DNA from 2 places in the Gracilibacillus salinarum genome. Region 1 is predicted to be linked to the other one. Evidence: a T-box and tRNA genes for the amino acid it is inferred to sense, from the RefSeq annotation. Region 1 holds a T-box; the other holds one or more tRNA genes.
What was found. A T-box is a leader RNA that pairs with one kind of tRNA and senses whether it is charged. The one in region 1 lies ahead of glyQ (glycine--tRNA ligase subunit alpha), so its partner is inferred to be a tRNA-Gly.
Positions count from the first base shown of each region.

Region 1 (7,629 bases):
TGGAACAAACTCTCGGGATGAGGGAGAATAACCAATTTGAAACTCGTTTATTACCTCATCATTAAATCCTCGCTTATAAAGATATTCCAACGCTTCTTTGCCATCCTTGGAATGGCGTAACAGTTGATGATACAACTTCACGAGCCATTGATATGCCTCTAAACTCGACTGTTCTTCACTATTGGTTCTCTCATCTGTCCCTTTCATTTCAGGCAATGATTGGCCGGATTTTTCAGCAAGATGCCGAATAGCCTGTTGAAAACTGTATCCTTCCATCTCCATAACAAAGGTGATCACATTACCACCTTTTCCGCAACCAAAACAATGATAAATCTGCTTTTGCTGATTGACAGAGAAAGATGGTGTACTTTCAGAGTGAAACGGGCAAAGACCAAAATAATTTCGACCTTGCTGCTTCAATTGCACGTACTCTCCAACGATATCAACGACGTCATTAGCTTTGCGTAACGACTCGATCGTTTCATCCGAAATTTGGTAAGCCACTGTTTATCACCATTTCTACCATATACTTCTTTAAAAGTTCGACAATTTTCTCATTAATAACCCTAGCAAGCTTAAACTGAGCTTTATAAAACAGATAGCCTTTTGTTAACATAATACCTCTTAACACCAGATAATAAACACATTAATAAACCCTCCGGTAATTGTTTGATACTTGTCATTACAAAAGGTCCATGCATAAATATTTCTACATTAATCTGCAAATTCCTGCTTAAAACTAATAATTTTCAAAAAATGTTGCCTAAAAAGCAGAATTTATTGGTTAATTTTAAACAAAAAAGCAATCTATTACTCAGTAATATACATATTCTTTATAATATAAACATTTTCACAAATTATTATTATAATACAATACACTTAGAATTCCAACATATTTGCTTGGGATGAATTATTCTTTTGCCTGGTGTTCATGAAAATCCCAATAAGGCTGGTTAATCATGTTCATAATACTATTGGCAGTTTCTTCAACTGCCTTATTCGACACATCGATAACAGGACAATTAAGTCGTTGTATAATTTGATCAAAAAAAGATAATTCTGCTTCAATACGATCCAAATTAGCATAAAAGGCTTTATCGTCCAAACCTAGACTCTTAAGGCGTTCTTTTCTGATATCATTTAATTTTTCAGAGCTGATGCGTAGACCAATACATTTATGAGATGGTATTTCAAATAACGTCTTCGGTGGTTCAACTTCCGGAACTATCGGTACATTGGCGACCTTCAGCTGCTTATGTGCCAAATATTGTGATAAAGGGGTTTTAGATGTTCTTGAAACTCCAATTAATACAATATCTGCCTGCGCTACTCCGCGCGGGTCTCTTCCATCATCATAGCGGACAGCAAATTCGATCGCCTCCACGCGCTTAAAGTAATCTTCATCTAACTTGTGTATTAAACCAGGTTCCTGTTTTGGCTGCAAGCTGAACTTTCTTTCCATTGCCTCTATCATCGGGCCTAAAATGTCGACACATTCCACATTTTTCTCAACTGCTTCCCTTGTCAGAAATGCTCTTAAATCTCTGTTTACTAATGTGAAACCAATCATTGCTCCTAATTGTTTCGCGTGATAAACGGCTCCACGCAGAACTTCTGTGTTTTCCACATATGGAATTCGATAGATGTCATATTCGTTTTCATTAATAAACTGACTAAGTGCCGCTTTTGTTACGAATTCTGCTGTTTCACCGACAGAATCGGATACAACATAAATCACCTTTTTCTCCATTGATGTATAGACCTCCTAAGCCCATTACGATTGTGTCTGCTTCCATTGGACTTTAGTTAGATCAGCAAATTGTATTAGATCATTTGCTATTAGCTTCAGTAAGGCAAGACGGTTTTGGCGAATGGATTGATTGTTATCCATTACCATCGTATGGTCAAAAAATTGATGAACTGGCTGAACGATTGGAGTAAATTGTTCCATTGCTTTATCCACTTGTTTACCAGCCAAAGCCTGTTGATAGCGATCATGTATTTGTAAAAAGGTAGTATATAATAATTTTTCTTGTTCATTTTCAAATAAATTGGGATCTACTTCGTGATCACCTTCCGCCTTTGCAGCAAGATTCATAACACGAACAAATGCTTCCTGCTCTCCCTTAAAAGCAGGATCCAATCTTTTGTCTTTTAACCAACGTGCTTTTTCTAGAAGGAATGAGATATCTGATAGCTGATTTATAAGAACAGCGTCCATAATATCTGCTTCAATATTTGCTTCCTTCATAATATATGCAGTACGTTGTTTGAAAAATGATTCTAATTGGTCAATCACGCTAGTTTTTTCTGCTGTTGGAATATTTTTCGCATCAAAAATGGTATATACTTTCTCAATTAATGAATTGATATTCAGCTCCCATTGCTGTCCTTGGATAATCTGCATAATACCTAAAGCTTGTCTTCTTAATGCATATGGATCCTGTGAACCACTCGGTATTAAACCAACAGCAAAACAACCAACAATCGTATCTAATTTATCAGCAATACTTATAACAGAGCCAACATTACTTTCAGGAAGTTTATCTTGAGCATTGCGTGGCATATAATGCTCTTCGATCGCTTTGGCTACTGTATCGTCTTCTCCAAAAATAAGCGCGTATTTTCTTCCCATTATCCCTTGTAATTCCGTGAATTCATTTACCATATTGGTAACCAAGTCAAATTTACTGATTTGTGCAGCACGTTCAATCTTCTTCTGTACCTGGTCTGAAAAATGCAATTCGTTAGCTATCATCTTACTAATATCGATAACACGACTAACTTTATCTGCAATTGTTCCCAGCTGCTCCTGGAATACCATCCGGTCTAATTTTTTCAGGTTCTCGTCAATAGTTTGTTTTTGATCTTCTTCATAGAAAAACTGTGCATCCTGCAATCTCGCACGCAGTACTTTTTCATTTCCTTTAGCGACTGATTCAATATGTTCTTTCGTACCATTACGCACACCAACAAAATAAGCTAGCAAATTTTCTGATAATGTCTGTACAGGAAAATAACGTTGATGCTCTTTCATGGAAGTAATTAATACTTCCTTCGGTATATGCAAAAATGCTTCGCTAAACTGACCAGAAAATACCGTTGGATACTCAACCAGATGTGTCACTTCTGTAAGCAAGTCTTGATCTATTGGGATAACCCAGCCGTTTTCTTCTTCCAATTCTTTAATTCCATCGACGATCATTTGTTTACGCTGCTCTGTTTCTGCAATTACATATTGTGATTTTAACTGTTCGTTATATGCTAAAGGATTAGAAATCGTGATTTGCTCTCCTAGAAAACGATGTCCTTCACTCCTATTTCCGGTTTTCACTCCAGTAATATCAAATGGAATAACTTGATCGTCCTGCAAAGCAACAAGCCATTTTATCGGTCGTATATATCGTAATGACTCCTCAGCCCAACGCATGTTTTTAGGGAATTGTAGACTTAATATAATGTCTTTAAAGCCTGGCAGTAACTGTTCTTGCGTTTGTCCTTCTATAAATTTATTTACAAATACATATTCAGTACCATTCAAATCTTTCGTATATAGATCTTCTACTGCTTTTCCTTGTCCTTTGGAGAATCCGATCGCTGCTTTTGACCAGTTTCCTTCTTCATCTTTAGCGATTTTTAATGCAGGTCCTTTAGCTTCTTCCTCTTGATCAGCTTGTTTATAGGCCAATCCCTCGATTAAGACAGCAAAGCGTCTCGGTGTTATATAAGTTGTAAGGTTTTGATACTCTAGTCTTATATTATCTAACCATGCTTTCGTTTTGTCTTTTAATTGTTTTTCGGTATCGTCCATAAACCGAGCAGGCATTTCTTCCAGGCCAACTTCAAATAAAACATTAGTTGTTTTCATGATCAATATCTCCTTTCAACATTGGGAAGCCTAATCTCTCCCGCTCTGCTACATACAATTTAGCAATTTCTCTTGCCAGGTTACGTACACGACCTATATAGCCCGTTCTTTCTGTTACAGAAATAACACCTTTCGCATCTAACAGGTTAAAAGTATGCGAGCACTTCAGTACATAGTCATACGCCGGAAATACAAGATCTTTATCCATAGCTCTCTTAGCTTCTTTCTCATATGTAGAGAACAAGTCAAACAACATATCTGTATCGGATTCTTCAAACGTATATTTTGAGTGCTCATATTCAGGCTGATAGAAAATATCTCCAACGGTTACGCCATTGGTCCACTCTAATTCAAACACATTCTCTTTGTCTTGAATATAGGATGCTAATCGCTCTATCCCATACGTAATCTCAACTGCAACTGGTTTTGCTTCCAAACCGCCAATTTGTTGAAAATAAGTGAATTGTGTAATTTCCATGCCGTCAAGCCATACTTCCCAACCTAGGCCTGCTGCCCCTAATGTTGGATTTTCCCAGTTATCTTCTACAAAACGAATATCATGAAAAGCTGGATCAATTCCTAATTTTTCTAAAGATTGCAAATATAACTCCTGGATATTATCTGGAGATGGTTTCATGATTACTTGGAACTGATGGTGTTGGTATAATCGATTCGGATTTTGACCATAGCGGCCATCCGCTGGTCTTCGTGACGGCTCCACATAGGCAACATTCCAAGGCTCTGGTCCTAAGCTGCGCAGTAAGGTCATGGGGGACATCGTACCCGCACCTTTCTCAACATCATATGCTTGCATTAAAATACAATTCTGATCCGACCAATGCTTTTGTAATGTTAAGATCATCTCTTGAATATTCATTTCTTTTCCTCCTTAAAAACTGTTCCTACTTGCTTTTCCATCTTAAAACTTTGATTCCTATTTCGTACGGAAATCGTCCAAAATCGCTAAGTACCAGGGTTTTATATAAGCATCTCGACACCACAGGTACTAGCCACATCTTCAGCAAGTGTTATCATTTTTCTTATACATGGTCCACCTAGAGATTGTCATTACGACGGTCTGCTTCATCGCTAAAAAATTAATTCTTCCGTAACGTATAACAAAAAACCCGTCCCTATGTTTTATCATTGGCGATAAAACATAGGGACGGGTTCATCCGCGGTTCCACCCTACTTGTCACCAGATTAGGTGACCACTTTCAAGAACCATCGCTCTAGAGCGCCTTCCTGTTTCTGTTCTTGTTCAGCTTACACCATCCTGAACTCGCTTAAAAGACATCGAAAACAGTACTATTCTCTTTCATAGCAACAAAATATTGTATTCATTAAACCATAATACGGAACATTCGCTTACTTGTCAATTGAAAAATTATCTTGCAATTTATTCATTTGTTTTAAAAACTTCTTAGACTTTAAGAAAAATCCACCGTGTTCTTCATAATACTGCTCCATGATTTGCTGAAGGATTATTTTATTTTCCGGTTTAACGGATATATTTCCGATTTGCTCTACCTCTACCCAAGCAAATATAGCCATTAATTTCGCAACTTTCTCCGGAACTGCTATTGCATTAGGGTCGATTGATAAGCATTGTCGACATAGTAATCCACCGTTTGAAATAGAAAATGCTTTGAGTTCATCCTTCCTGCCACAAGAAACACATTGGGTTACTACAGGGGCAAAACCAGCTTCTTTATACATTTTCCATTCATAAATCATCGTTATAATTTCGGCATCTTGACCAACATTTATTTTGTTGACAGTATGTAGTAACTGCTGGTATATAAAAGGATTGTATTGTTTAGGATCAACTAATTTATCCGTTAATTCTGCCAGGTAGCTAGTATAACCTGTTTTGAATATATCTTCACGAATTTTTCGAAATGATGATAATACTTCGCCTTGTTGTACCACTGCAAGTCCTGAACTTGGTTGAATTAAATATGAACCATGAATAAATGGCTGCGTAATAGCAGCCATTCTACTTTTTGTTTTCTTTGCTCCCCTTGCTATTGCGCCAACTTTTCCTAAAGACGGAGTTAACAATGTCACAATTTTATGTGTTTCCCCATAATCTTGTGTTTTCAGGACGAAACCTTCTACTTTCTCAAACACAAGCTCCACCTATCCTTTTCAAACTAAAAATGTGTGTCCTCAAATAATGTATGGTCGTTTTCATCTTCCGGTTCTTGATAAACGTCTGATTCAACTTCTTTCATCCATAAATAAGCTTCAATATTTCCTGTTTGACTAAATATTTTCCATGGTACATCGATCACAATAAACCTCACCTTTCCTTTTGGTAATCTTTCATTGTGTTCATCCATTAGATTTTCCTTAAAATCTACATTCAATTAGTAAAAATATTTACCATTTATGAATCTGCAAACCAGCACTTATCTGTTAAAGTTGAGACGTTCGTTACCAATTACTTAATATTCATCCTGTTTGTAACCATATTCGAATAACTGATGTGGTTTATTCCGCCAGTTTTCCTGCACCTTTACCCACAATTCCAAATAGACTTTTGAACCTAATAAACGTTCGATATCCTGACGAGCCCGTTTTCCGATATCTTTTAACATTTTTCCCTGTTTTCCAATAATAATCCCTTTTTGTGATTTTCGTTCCACAACAATACTTGCTTGGACTAAAATCTTTTCGTCTTCACCACGGTTGTCTATTTTTTCGATAACCACTGCGATCGAATGTGGAACTTCTTCCCTTGTTAATTGCAATGCCTTTTCCCTAATTAATTCACTAATAATAAAGCGCTCCGGGTGATCTGTAATCTGATCCTCTGGATAATATTGAGGGCCCTCAGGTAAATGCTCTGTAAATACATCCATTAAGTGATTCACATTATTTCCTTCTAAAGCTGAAATCGGAATAATTTCCTCGAAAGGATATTTTCCCTTATATTGCTCTATAAGAGGTAATAACTGATCAGGATGTACAAGGTCTATTTTGTTAATGACTAGGAAGACAGGTTTATTGATCGTTTCCAGACGATCCATAATATACTGATCTCCTCTGCCATAACCTTCGTCAGAGTTAATCATAAACATAACAGCGTCCACTTCATTAAGCGCGTTCTCGGCTATCTTCACCATAAAATCGCCTAATTTATGCTTTGGTTTATGAATACCTGGCGTATCAATGAATATAATTTGTTTAGTGTCATCTGTATAAACACCTTGAATTTTATTTCTTGTTGTCTGTGCTTTGTCACTCATGATAGCTATTTTCTGACCTATCACGTGATTCATAAAGGTAGATTTACCTACATTCGGTCTTCCAATAATTGCTACAAATCCTGATTTAAATTGGTTATGCATAACTTTTCCTCCGCTATATTTCTTGCTGTGTTTTATTCTGTACCTCAATGATACTATATCTTTCGTGAAATTTCATACTTTCGACAAAACTAGTGTGAAACTTTAAAATTGCGTGTTTCTTTAAAAAAATTCGAATAAATAAGGGATAAAAATAATACAACCGATAAGAAATGCTGCGATTGCTGTAGTAAATACTGCAGCTGCAGCCAAATCTTTTGCAATACCGATCGCAGGCTGATGAGAAGGTTCCAGATGATTCAACGCTCGTTCTAATGCTGTATTCATTAATTCCATACTAATTACTGCACTGATCGTTAAAATTAACAAAATCCACTCTACAACAGATATCGACAGCATCAGACCAAGCATAGACGCTGCGATGCCTGCCACTAAATGTATTTTGAT
Region 1 covers NZ_CP095071.1:748,008-755,636, forward strand. The annotation lists gene dnaG (DNA primase) at 1-504, opposite strand, end outside; gene MUN87_RS03805 (pyruvate, water dikinase regulatory protein) at 911-1,750, opposite strand; gene glyS (glycine--tRNA ligase subunit beta) at 1,775-3,868, opposite strand; gene glyQ (glycine--tRNA ligase subunit alpha) at 3,855-4,745, opposite strand; T-box leader at 5,027-5,199, opposite strand; gene recO (DNA repair protein RecO) at 5,237-6,001, opposite strand; gene MUN87_RS03825 (YqzL family protein) at 6,025-6,213, opposite strand; gene era (GTPase Era) at 6,319-7,224, opposite strand; gene MUN87_RS03835 (diacylglycerol kinase family protein) at 7,345-7,629, opposite strand, start outside.

Region 2 (7,629 bases), 2.3 Mb from region 1:
AGCGCGGGAAGCTAACTGAATCCTTCGGGAGGACGTTAGTGGAACGAGCGGCGGACGGGTGAGTAACACGTGGGCAACCTGCCTGTAAGACTGGGATAACCCCGGGAAACCGGGGCTAATACCGGATAACACATTGCTTCGCATGAAGGAATGTTGAAAGATGGCCTTTGGCTATCACTTACAGATGGGCCCGCGGCGCATTAGCTAGTTGGTGAGGTAACGGCTCACCAAGGCAACGATGCGTAGCCGACCTGAGAGGGTGATCGGCCACACTGGGACTGAGACACGGCCCAGACTCCTACGGGAGGCAGCAGTAGGGAATCTTCCGCAATGGACGAAAGTCTGACGGAGCAACGCCGCGTGAACGAAGAAGGTTTTCGGATCGTAAAGTTCTGTTGTTAGGGAAGAACAAGTGCCGTTCAAATAGGGCGGCACCTTGACGGTACCTATCGAGGAAGCCCCGGCTAACTACGTGCCAGCAGCCGCGGTAATACGTAGGGGGCAAGCGTTGTCCGGAATTATTGGGCGTAAAGCGCGCGTAGGCGGTTTCTTAAGTCTGATGTGAAATCTTGCGGCTCAACCGCAAGCGGTCATTGGAAACTGGGGAACTTGAGTGCAGAAGAGGAGAGTGGAATTCCACGTGTAGCGGTGAAATGCGTAGATATGTGGAGGAACACCAGTGGCGAAGGCGACTCTCTGGTCTGTAACTGACGCTGAGGTGCGAAAGCGTGGGGAGCGAACAGGATTAGATACCCTGGTAGTCCACGCCGTAAACGATGAGTGCTAGGTGTTAGGGGGTTTCCGCCCCTTAGTGCTGCAGTTAACGCATTAAGCACTCCGCCTGGGGAGTACGGCCGCAAGGCTGAAACTCAAAAGAATTGACGGGGGCCCGCACAAGCGGTGGAGCATGTGGTTTAATTCGAAGCAACGCGAAGAACCTTACCAGGTCTTGACATCTTCGGATGTCCCTAGAGATAGGGAGTTCCCTTCGGGGACCGAATGACAGGTGGTGCATGGTTGTCGTCAGCTCGTGTCGTGAGATGTTGGGTTAAGTCCCGCAACGAGCGCAACCCTTGATCTTAGTTGCCAGCATTAAGTTGGGCACTCTAAGGTGACTGCCGGTGACAAACCGGAGGAAGGTGGGGATGACGTCAAATCATCATGCCCCTTATGACCTGGGCTACACACGTGCTACAATGGATGGTACAGAGGGCAGCGAAACCGCGAGGTCAAGCAAATCCCATAAAACCATTCTCAGTTCGGATTGCAGGCTGCAACTCGCCTGCATGAAGCCGGAATCGCTAGTAATCGTGGATCAGCATGCCACGGTGAATACGTTCCCGGGCCTTGTACACACCGCCCGTCACACCACGAGAGTTGGCAACACCCGAAGTCGGTGGGGTAACCTTTGGAGCCAGCCGCCGAAGGTGGGGCCAATGATTGGGGTGAAGTCGTAACAAGGTAGCCGTATCGGAAGGTGCGGCTGGATCACCTCCTTTCTAAGGATTATAGGAACACCTTTTACAAGGTGACAAAATCATACTTGGTTGTTTGGTTCAGTTTTGAGAGATCAATTCTCTCTTGAACTTGTACCTTGAAAACTAGATAAGAATAATCAGGACGTGGAAGCAACTGCTGGTCAGCTGTGGAAACGAAACTGATGACAAGACATCAAACAATAACCAACGACTTTTTCATTGAAGTAAAGTAAGTATAGTTAAGTGAAGAAGGGCGCACGGTGGATGCCTTGGCACTAGGAGCCGATGAAGGACGGGACAAACACCGATATGTCTCGGGGAGCCGTACGTAGGCGTTGATCCGAGAATTTCCGAATGGGGAAACCCTCTGCTCGTCATGGAGTAGAACATTTATCTGAATCCATAGGATAAATGAGGCAGACCCGGGGAACTGAAACATCTCAGTACCCGGAGGAAGAGAAAGCAAACGCGATTTCCCGAGTAGCGGCGAGCGAAACGGAATTAGCCCAAACCAAAAAGCTTGCTTTTTGGGGTTGTAGGACACTCCTTTGGAGTTACAAAGAAATACATTAGACGAAGTGGTCTGGAAAGGCCTATCACAGAAGGTAACAATCCTGTAGTCGAAAATGTATTTCCTCCGGAGTGGATCCTGAGTACGGCGGAACACGTGAAATTCCGTCGGAATCCGGGAGGACCATCTCCCAAGGCTAAATACTCCCTAGTGACCGATAGTGAACCAGTACCGTGAGGGAAAGGTGAAAAGCACCCCGGGAGGGGAGTGAAATAGTACCTGAAACCGTGTGCCTACAAGTAGTCGGAGCCCTTTTATGGGTGACGGCGTACCTTTTGTAGAATGGACCGGCGAGTTACGATCCCCTGCAAGGTTAAGTGGAAGACACGGAGCCGCAGCGAAAGCGAGTCTGAATAGGGCGTTTTAGTAGGTGGTCGTAGACCCGAAACCGTGTGATCTACCCATGTCCAGGGTGAAGGTCAGGTAACACTGACTGGAGGCCCGAACCCACGCACGTTGAAAAGTGCGGGGATGAGGTGTGGGTAGGGGTGAAATGCCAATCGAACACGGAGATAGCTGGTTCTCTCCGAAATAGCTTTAGGGCTAGCCTCAAGGCATGTATGTTGGAGGTAGAGCACTGATTGGACTAGGGGCCCTTACCGGGTTACCGAATTCAGTCAAACTCCGAATGCCAATCATATTACCTTGGGAGTCAGACTATGGGTGATAAGGTTCATAGTCGAAAGGGAAACAGCCCAGACCGTCAGCTAAGGTCCCAAAGTATACGTTAAGTGGAAAAGGATGTGGCGTTGCACAGACAACCAGGATGTTGGCTTAGAAGCAGCCATCATTTAAAGAGTGCGTAATAGCTCACTGGTCGAGTGACGCTGCGCCGAAAATATACCGGGGCTAAACGTATCACCGAAGCTACGGATTGATCTGCGATCAATGGTAGGAGAGCGTTCTAAGTGCAGTGAAGTCAGACCGTGAGGACTGGTGGAGCGCATAGAAGTGAGAATGCCGGTATGAGTAGCGAAAAAGAAGTGAGAATCTTCTTCACCGAATGCCTAAGGTTTCCTGAGGAAGGCTCGTCCGCTCAGGGTTAGTCGGGGCCTAAGCCGAGGCCGAAAGGCGTAGGCGATGGACAACAGGTTGATATTCCTGTACCACCCAATTCCGTTTTGAGTGATGGGGGGACGCAGAAGGATAAGGAATGCGCACCATTGGATGTGTGCGTTGAAGCAGTAAGTGAGTCAGATAGGCAAATCCGTCTGGCAATCACAAGCTGTGATCAGGAGGGAAATATAGTACCGAAGTTCCGGATTTCACGCTGCCAAGAAAAGCCTCTAGCAAGGAAAAGGGTGCCCGTACCGCAAACCGACACAGGTAGGCGAGGAGAGAATCCTAAGGTGATCGGGAGAACTCTCGTTAAGGAACTCGGCAAAATGACCCCGTAACTTCGGGAGAAGGGGTGCTTCTTTTGCGAGAAGCCGCAGTGAAAAGGCCCAAGCGACTGTTTAGCAAAAACACAGGTCTCTGCGAAGCCGTAAGGCGAAGTATAGGGGCTGACACCTGCCCGGTGCTGGAAGGTTAAGGGGATGCGTTAGCATTAGCGAAGCGTTGAACCGAAGCCCCAGTAAACGGCGGCCGTAACTATAACGGTCCTAAGGTAGCGAAATTCCTTGTCGGGTAAGTTCCGACCCGCACGAAAGGTGCAACGACTTGGGCACTGTCTCAACGAGAGACCCGGTGAAATTATACTATGCGTGAAGATGCGCATTACCCGCGACAGGACGGAAAGACCCCGTGGAGCTTTACTGTAGCCTGATATTGAATGTTGGTACAGCTTGTACAGGATAGGTGGGAGCCTGAGAAACGTGAGCGCTAGCTTACGTGGAGGCGCCGGTGGGATACCACCCTGGCTGTATTGACCTTCTAACCCAGAACCGTGATCCGGTTCGGAGACAGTGTCAGGTGGGCAGTTTGACTGGGGCGGTCGCCTCCTAAAATGTAACGGAGGCGCCCAAAGGTTCCCTCAGAATGGTTGGAAATCATTCGCAGAGTGCAAAGGCAGAAGGGAGCTTGACTGCGAGACCTACAAGTCGAGCAGGGACGAAAGTCGGGCTTAGTGATCCGGCGGTACCGAATGGAAGGGCCGTCGCTCAACGGATAAAAGCTACCCCGGGGATAACAGGCTTATCTCCCCCAAGAGTCCACATCGACGGGGAGGTTTGGCACCTCGATGTCGGCTCATCGCATCCTGGGGCTGTAGTCGGTCCCAAGGGTTGGGCTGTTCGCCCATTAAAGCGGTACGCGAGCTGGGTTCAGAACGTCGTGAGACAGTTCGGTCCCTATCCGTCGTGGGCGTTGGAAGTTTGAGAGGAGCTGTCCTTAGTACGAGAGGACCGGGATGGACACACCGCTGGTGCACCAGTTGTTCTGCCAAGAGCATCGCTGGGTAGCTACGTGTGGAAGGGATAAGTGCTGAAAGCATCTAAGCATGAAGCCCCCCTCAAGATGAGACTTCCCATCACATAAGTGAGTAAGATCCCTCAGAGACGATGAGGTTGATAGGTTCGAGGTGGAAGCATGGTGACATGTGAAGCTGACGAATACTAATAGATCGAGGACTTATCTATATAACATGTTTCAACGGTGTTGTTGATGTCAATATCTTATCTAGTTTTCAGGGTATATAAAAAAATACAAAAAACTCTTGCATTTAACATGCATTGTGAGTTATAATGTATCTTGTCCTTGAAAAAAGAGTCTGGTAGCGATAGCGAAGAGGTCACACCTGTTCCCATGCCGAACACAGCAGTTAAGCTCTTCAGCGCCCATGGTAGTTGGGGCTCGCGCCCCTGCAAGAGTAGGACGTTGCCAGGCATACATAGGAGGATTAGCTCAGCTGGGAGAGCACTTGCCTTACAAGCAAGGGGTCGCAGGTTCGAGCCCTGCATCCTCCACCATTAGCCGGTCTAGCTCAATTGGTAGAGCAACTGACTTGTAATCAGTAGGTTGGGGGTTCAAGTCCTCTGGCCGGCACCACTCATCTTAGAGCCATTAGCTCAGCTGGCAGAGCATCTGACTTTTAATCAGAGGGTCGGAGGTTCGAATCCTCCATGGCTCACCATTTATTTATGCGGGTGTGGCGGAATTGGCAGACGCGCTAGACTTAGGATCTAGTGTCTCTCGACGTGGGGGTTCAAGTCCCTCCACCCGCACCATACAATAACTTTATATTTATGCGGAAGTAGTTCAGTGGTAGAACACCACCTTGCCAAGGTGGGGGTCGCGGGTTCGAATCCCGTCTTCCGCTCCAGGATTTTTAATCGCTAGTTTGCCAGGTGATTAAAATGTATTTCCTTGCCGGGGTGGCGGAATTGGCAGACGCACAGGACTTAAAATCCTGCGGTGGGTTTCCACCGTGCCGGTTCGAGTCCGGCCCTCGGCACCACGTATAGCGCCCGTAGCTCAATTGGATAGAGCGTTTGACTACGGATCAAGAGGTTAGGGGTTCGACTCCTCTCGGGCGCGCCATTATCGGGAAGTAGCTCAGCTTGGTAGAGCACTTGGTTTGGGACCAAGGGGTCGCAGGTTCAAATCCTGTCTTCCCGACCATTAATGACATTATTTTGTGGGGCCTTAGCTCAGCTGGGAGAGCGCCTGCTTTGCACGCAGGAGGTCAGCGGTTCGATCCCGCTAGGCTCCACCATTTTTATACATTTGATCTTTGAAAACTGAACAAAACAACCAGTATGAATTAATAAACAAGCTAGCTTATAGAAGCGAGCGCAAGTCAACTTTATTGAGAGTTTGATCTTGGCTCAGGACGAACGCTGGCGGCGTGCCTAATACATGCAAGTCGAGCGCGGGAAGCTAACTGAATCCTTCGGGAGGACGTTAGTGGAACGAGCGGCGGACGGGTGAGTAACACGTGGGCAACCTGCCTGTAAGACTGGGATAACCCCGGGAAACCGGGGCTAATACCGGATAACACATTGCTTCGCATGAAGGAATGTTGAAAGATGGCCTTTGGCTATCACTTACAGATGGGCCCGCGGCGCATTAGCTAGTTGGTGAGGTAACGGCTCACCAAGGCAACGATGCGTAGCCGACCTGAGAGGGTGATCGGCCACACTGGGACTGAGACACGGCCCAGACTCCTACGGGAGGCAGCAGTAGGGAATCTTCCGCAATGGACGAAAGTCTGACGGAGCAACGCCGCGTGAACGAAGAAGGTTTTCGGATCGTAAAGTTCTGTTGTTAGGGAAGAACAAGTGCCGTTCAAATAGGGCGGCACCTTGACGGTACCTATCGAGGAAGCCCCGGCTAACTACGTGCCAGCAGCCGCGGTAATACGTAGGGGGCAAGCGTTGTCCGGAATTATTGGGCGTAAAGCGCGCGTAGGCGGTTTCTTAAGTCTGATGTGAAATCTTGCGGCTCAACCGCAAGCGGTCATTGGAAACTGGGGAACTTGAGTGCAGAAGAGGAGAGTGGAATTCCACGTGTAGCGGTGAAATGCGTAGATATGTGGAGGAACACCAGTGGCGAAGGCGACTCTCTGGTCTGTAACTGACGCTGAGGTGCGAAAGCGTGGGGAGCGAACAGGATTAGATACCCTGGTAGTCCACGCCGTAAACGATGAGTGCTAGGTGTTAGGGGGTTTCCGCCCCTTAGTGCTGCAGTTAACGCATTAAGCACTCCGCCTGGGGAGTACGGCCGCAAGGCTGAAACTCAAAAGAATTGACGGGGGCCCGCACAAGCGGTGGAGCATGTGGTTTAATTCGAAGCAACGCGAAGAACCTTACCAGGTCTTGACATCTTCGGATGTCCCTAGAGATAGGGAGTTCCCTTCGGGGACCGAATGACAGGTGGTGCATGGTTGTCGTCAGCTCGTGTCGTGAGATGTTGGGTTAAGTCCCGCAACGAGCGCAACCCTTGATCTTAGTTGCCAGCATTAAGTTGGGCACTCTAAGGTGACTGCCGGTGACAAACCGGAGGAAGGTGGGGATGACGTCAAATCATCATGCCCCTTATGACCTGGGCTACACACGTGCTACAATGGATGGTACAGAGGGCAGCGAAACCGCGAGGTCAAGCAAATCCCATAAAACCATTCTCAGTTCGGATTGCAGGCTGCAACTCGCCTGCATGAAGCCGGAATCGCTAGTAATCGTGGATCAGCATGCCACGGTGAATACGTTCCCGGGCCTTGTACACACCGCCCGTCACACCACGAGAGTTGGCAACACCCGAAGTCGGTGGGGTAACCTTTGGAGCCAGCCGCCGAAGGTGGGGCCAATGATTGGGGTGAAGTCGTAACAAGGTAGCCGTATCGGAAGGTGCGGCTGGATCACCTCCTTTCTAAGGATTATAGGAACACCTTTTACAAGGTGACAAAATCATACTTGGTTGTTTGGTTCAGTTTTGAGAGATCAATTCTCTCTTGAACTTGTACCTTGAAAACTAGATAAGAATAATCAGGACGTGGAAGCAACTGCTGGTCAGCTGTGGAAACGAAACTGATGACAAGACATCAAACAATAACCAACGACTTTTTCATTGAAGTAAAGTAAGTATAGTTAAGTGAAGAAGGGCGCACGGTGGATGCCTTGGCACTAGGAGCCGATGAAGGAC
Region 2 covers NZ_CP095071.1:3,040,807-3,048,435, forward strand. The annotation lists rRNA gene MUN87_RS14115 (16S ribosomal RNA) at 1-1,499, shown strand, start outside; rRNA gene MUN87_RS14120 (23S ribosomal RNA) at 1,716-4,628, shown strand; rRNA gene rrf (5S ribosomal RNA) at 4,759-4,875, shown strand; tRNA gene MUN87_RS14130 (tRNA-Val) at 4,883-4,958, shown strand; tRNA gene MUN87_RS14135 (tRNA-Thr) at 4,962-5,037, shown strand; tRNA gene MUN87_RS14140 (tRNA-Lys) at 5,047-5,122, shown strand; tRNA gene MUN87_RS14145 (tRNA-Leu) at 5,132-5,216, shown strand; tRNA gene MUN87_RS14150 (tRNA-Gly) at 5,237-5,311, shown strand; tRNA gene MUN87_RS14155 (tRNA-Leu) at 5,358-5,446, shown strand; tRNA gene MUN87_RS14160 (tRNA-Arg) at 5,453-5,529, shown strand; tRNA gene MUN87_RS14165 (tRNA-Pro) at 5,534-5,610, shown strand; tRNA gene MUN87_RS14170 (tRNA-Ala) at 5,629-5,704, shown strand; rRNA gene MUN87_RS14175 (16S ribosomal RNA) at 5,794-7,356, shown strand; rRNA gene MUN87_RS14180 (23S ribosomal RNA) at 7,573-7,629, shown strand, end outside.
Region 2: it has a tRNA-Gly gene. The T-box ahead of glyQ (glycine--tRNA ligase subunit alpha) is inferred to sense a tRNA for this amino acid. The anticodon was not compared.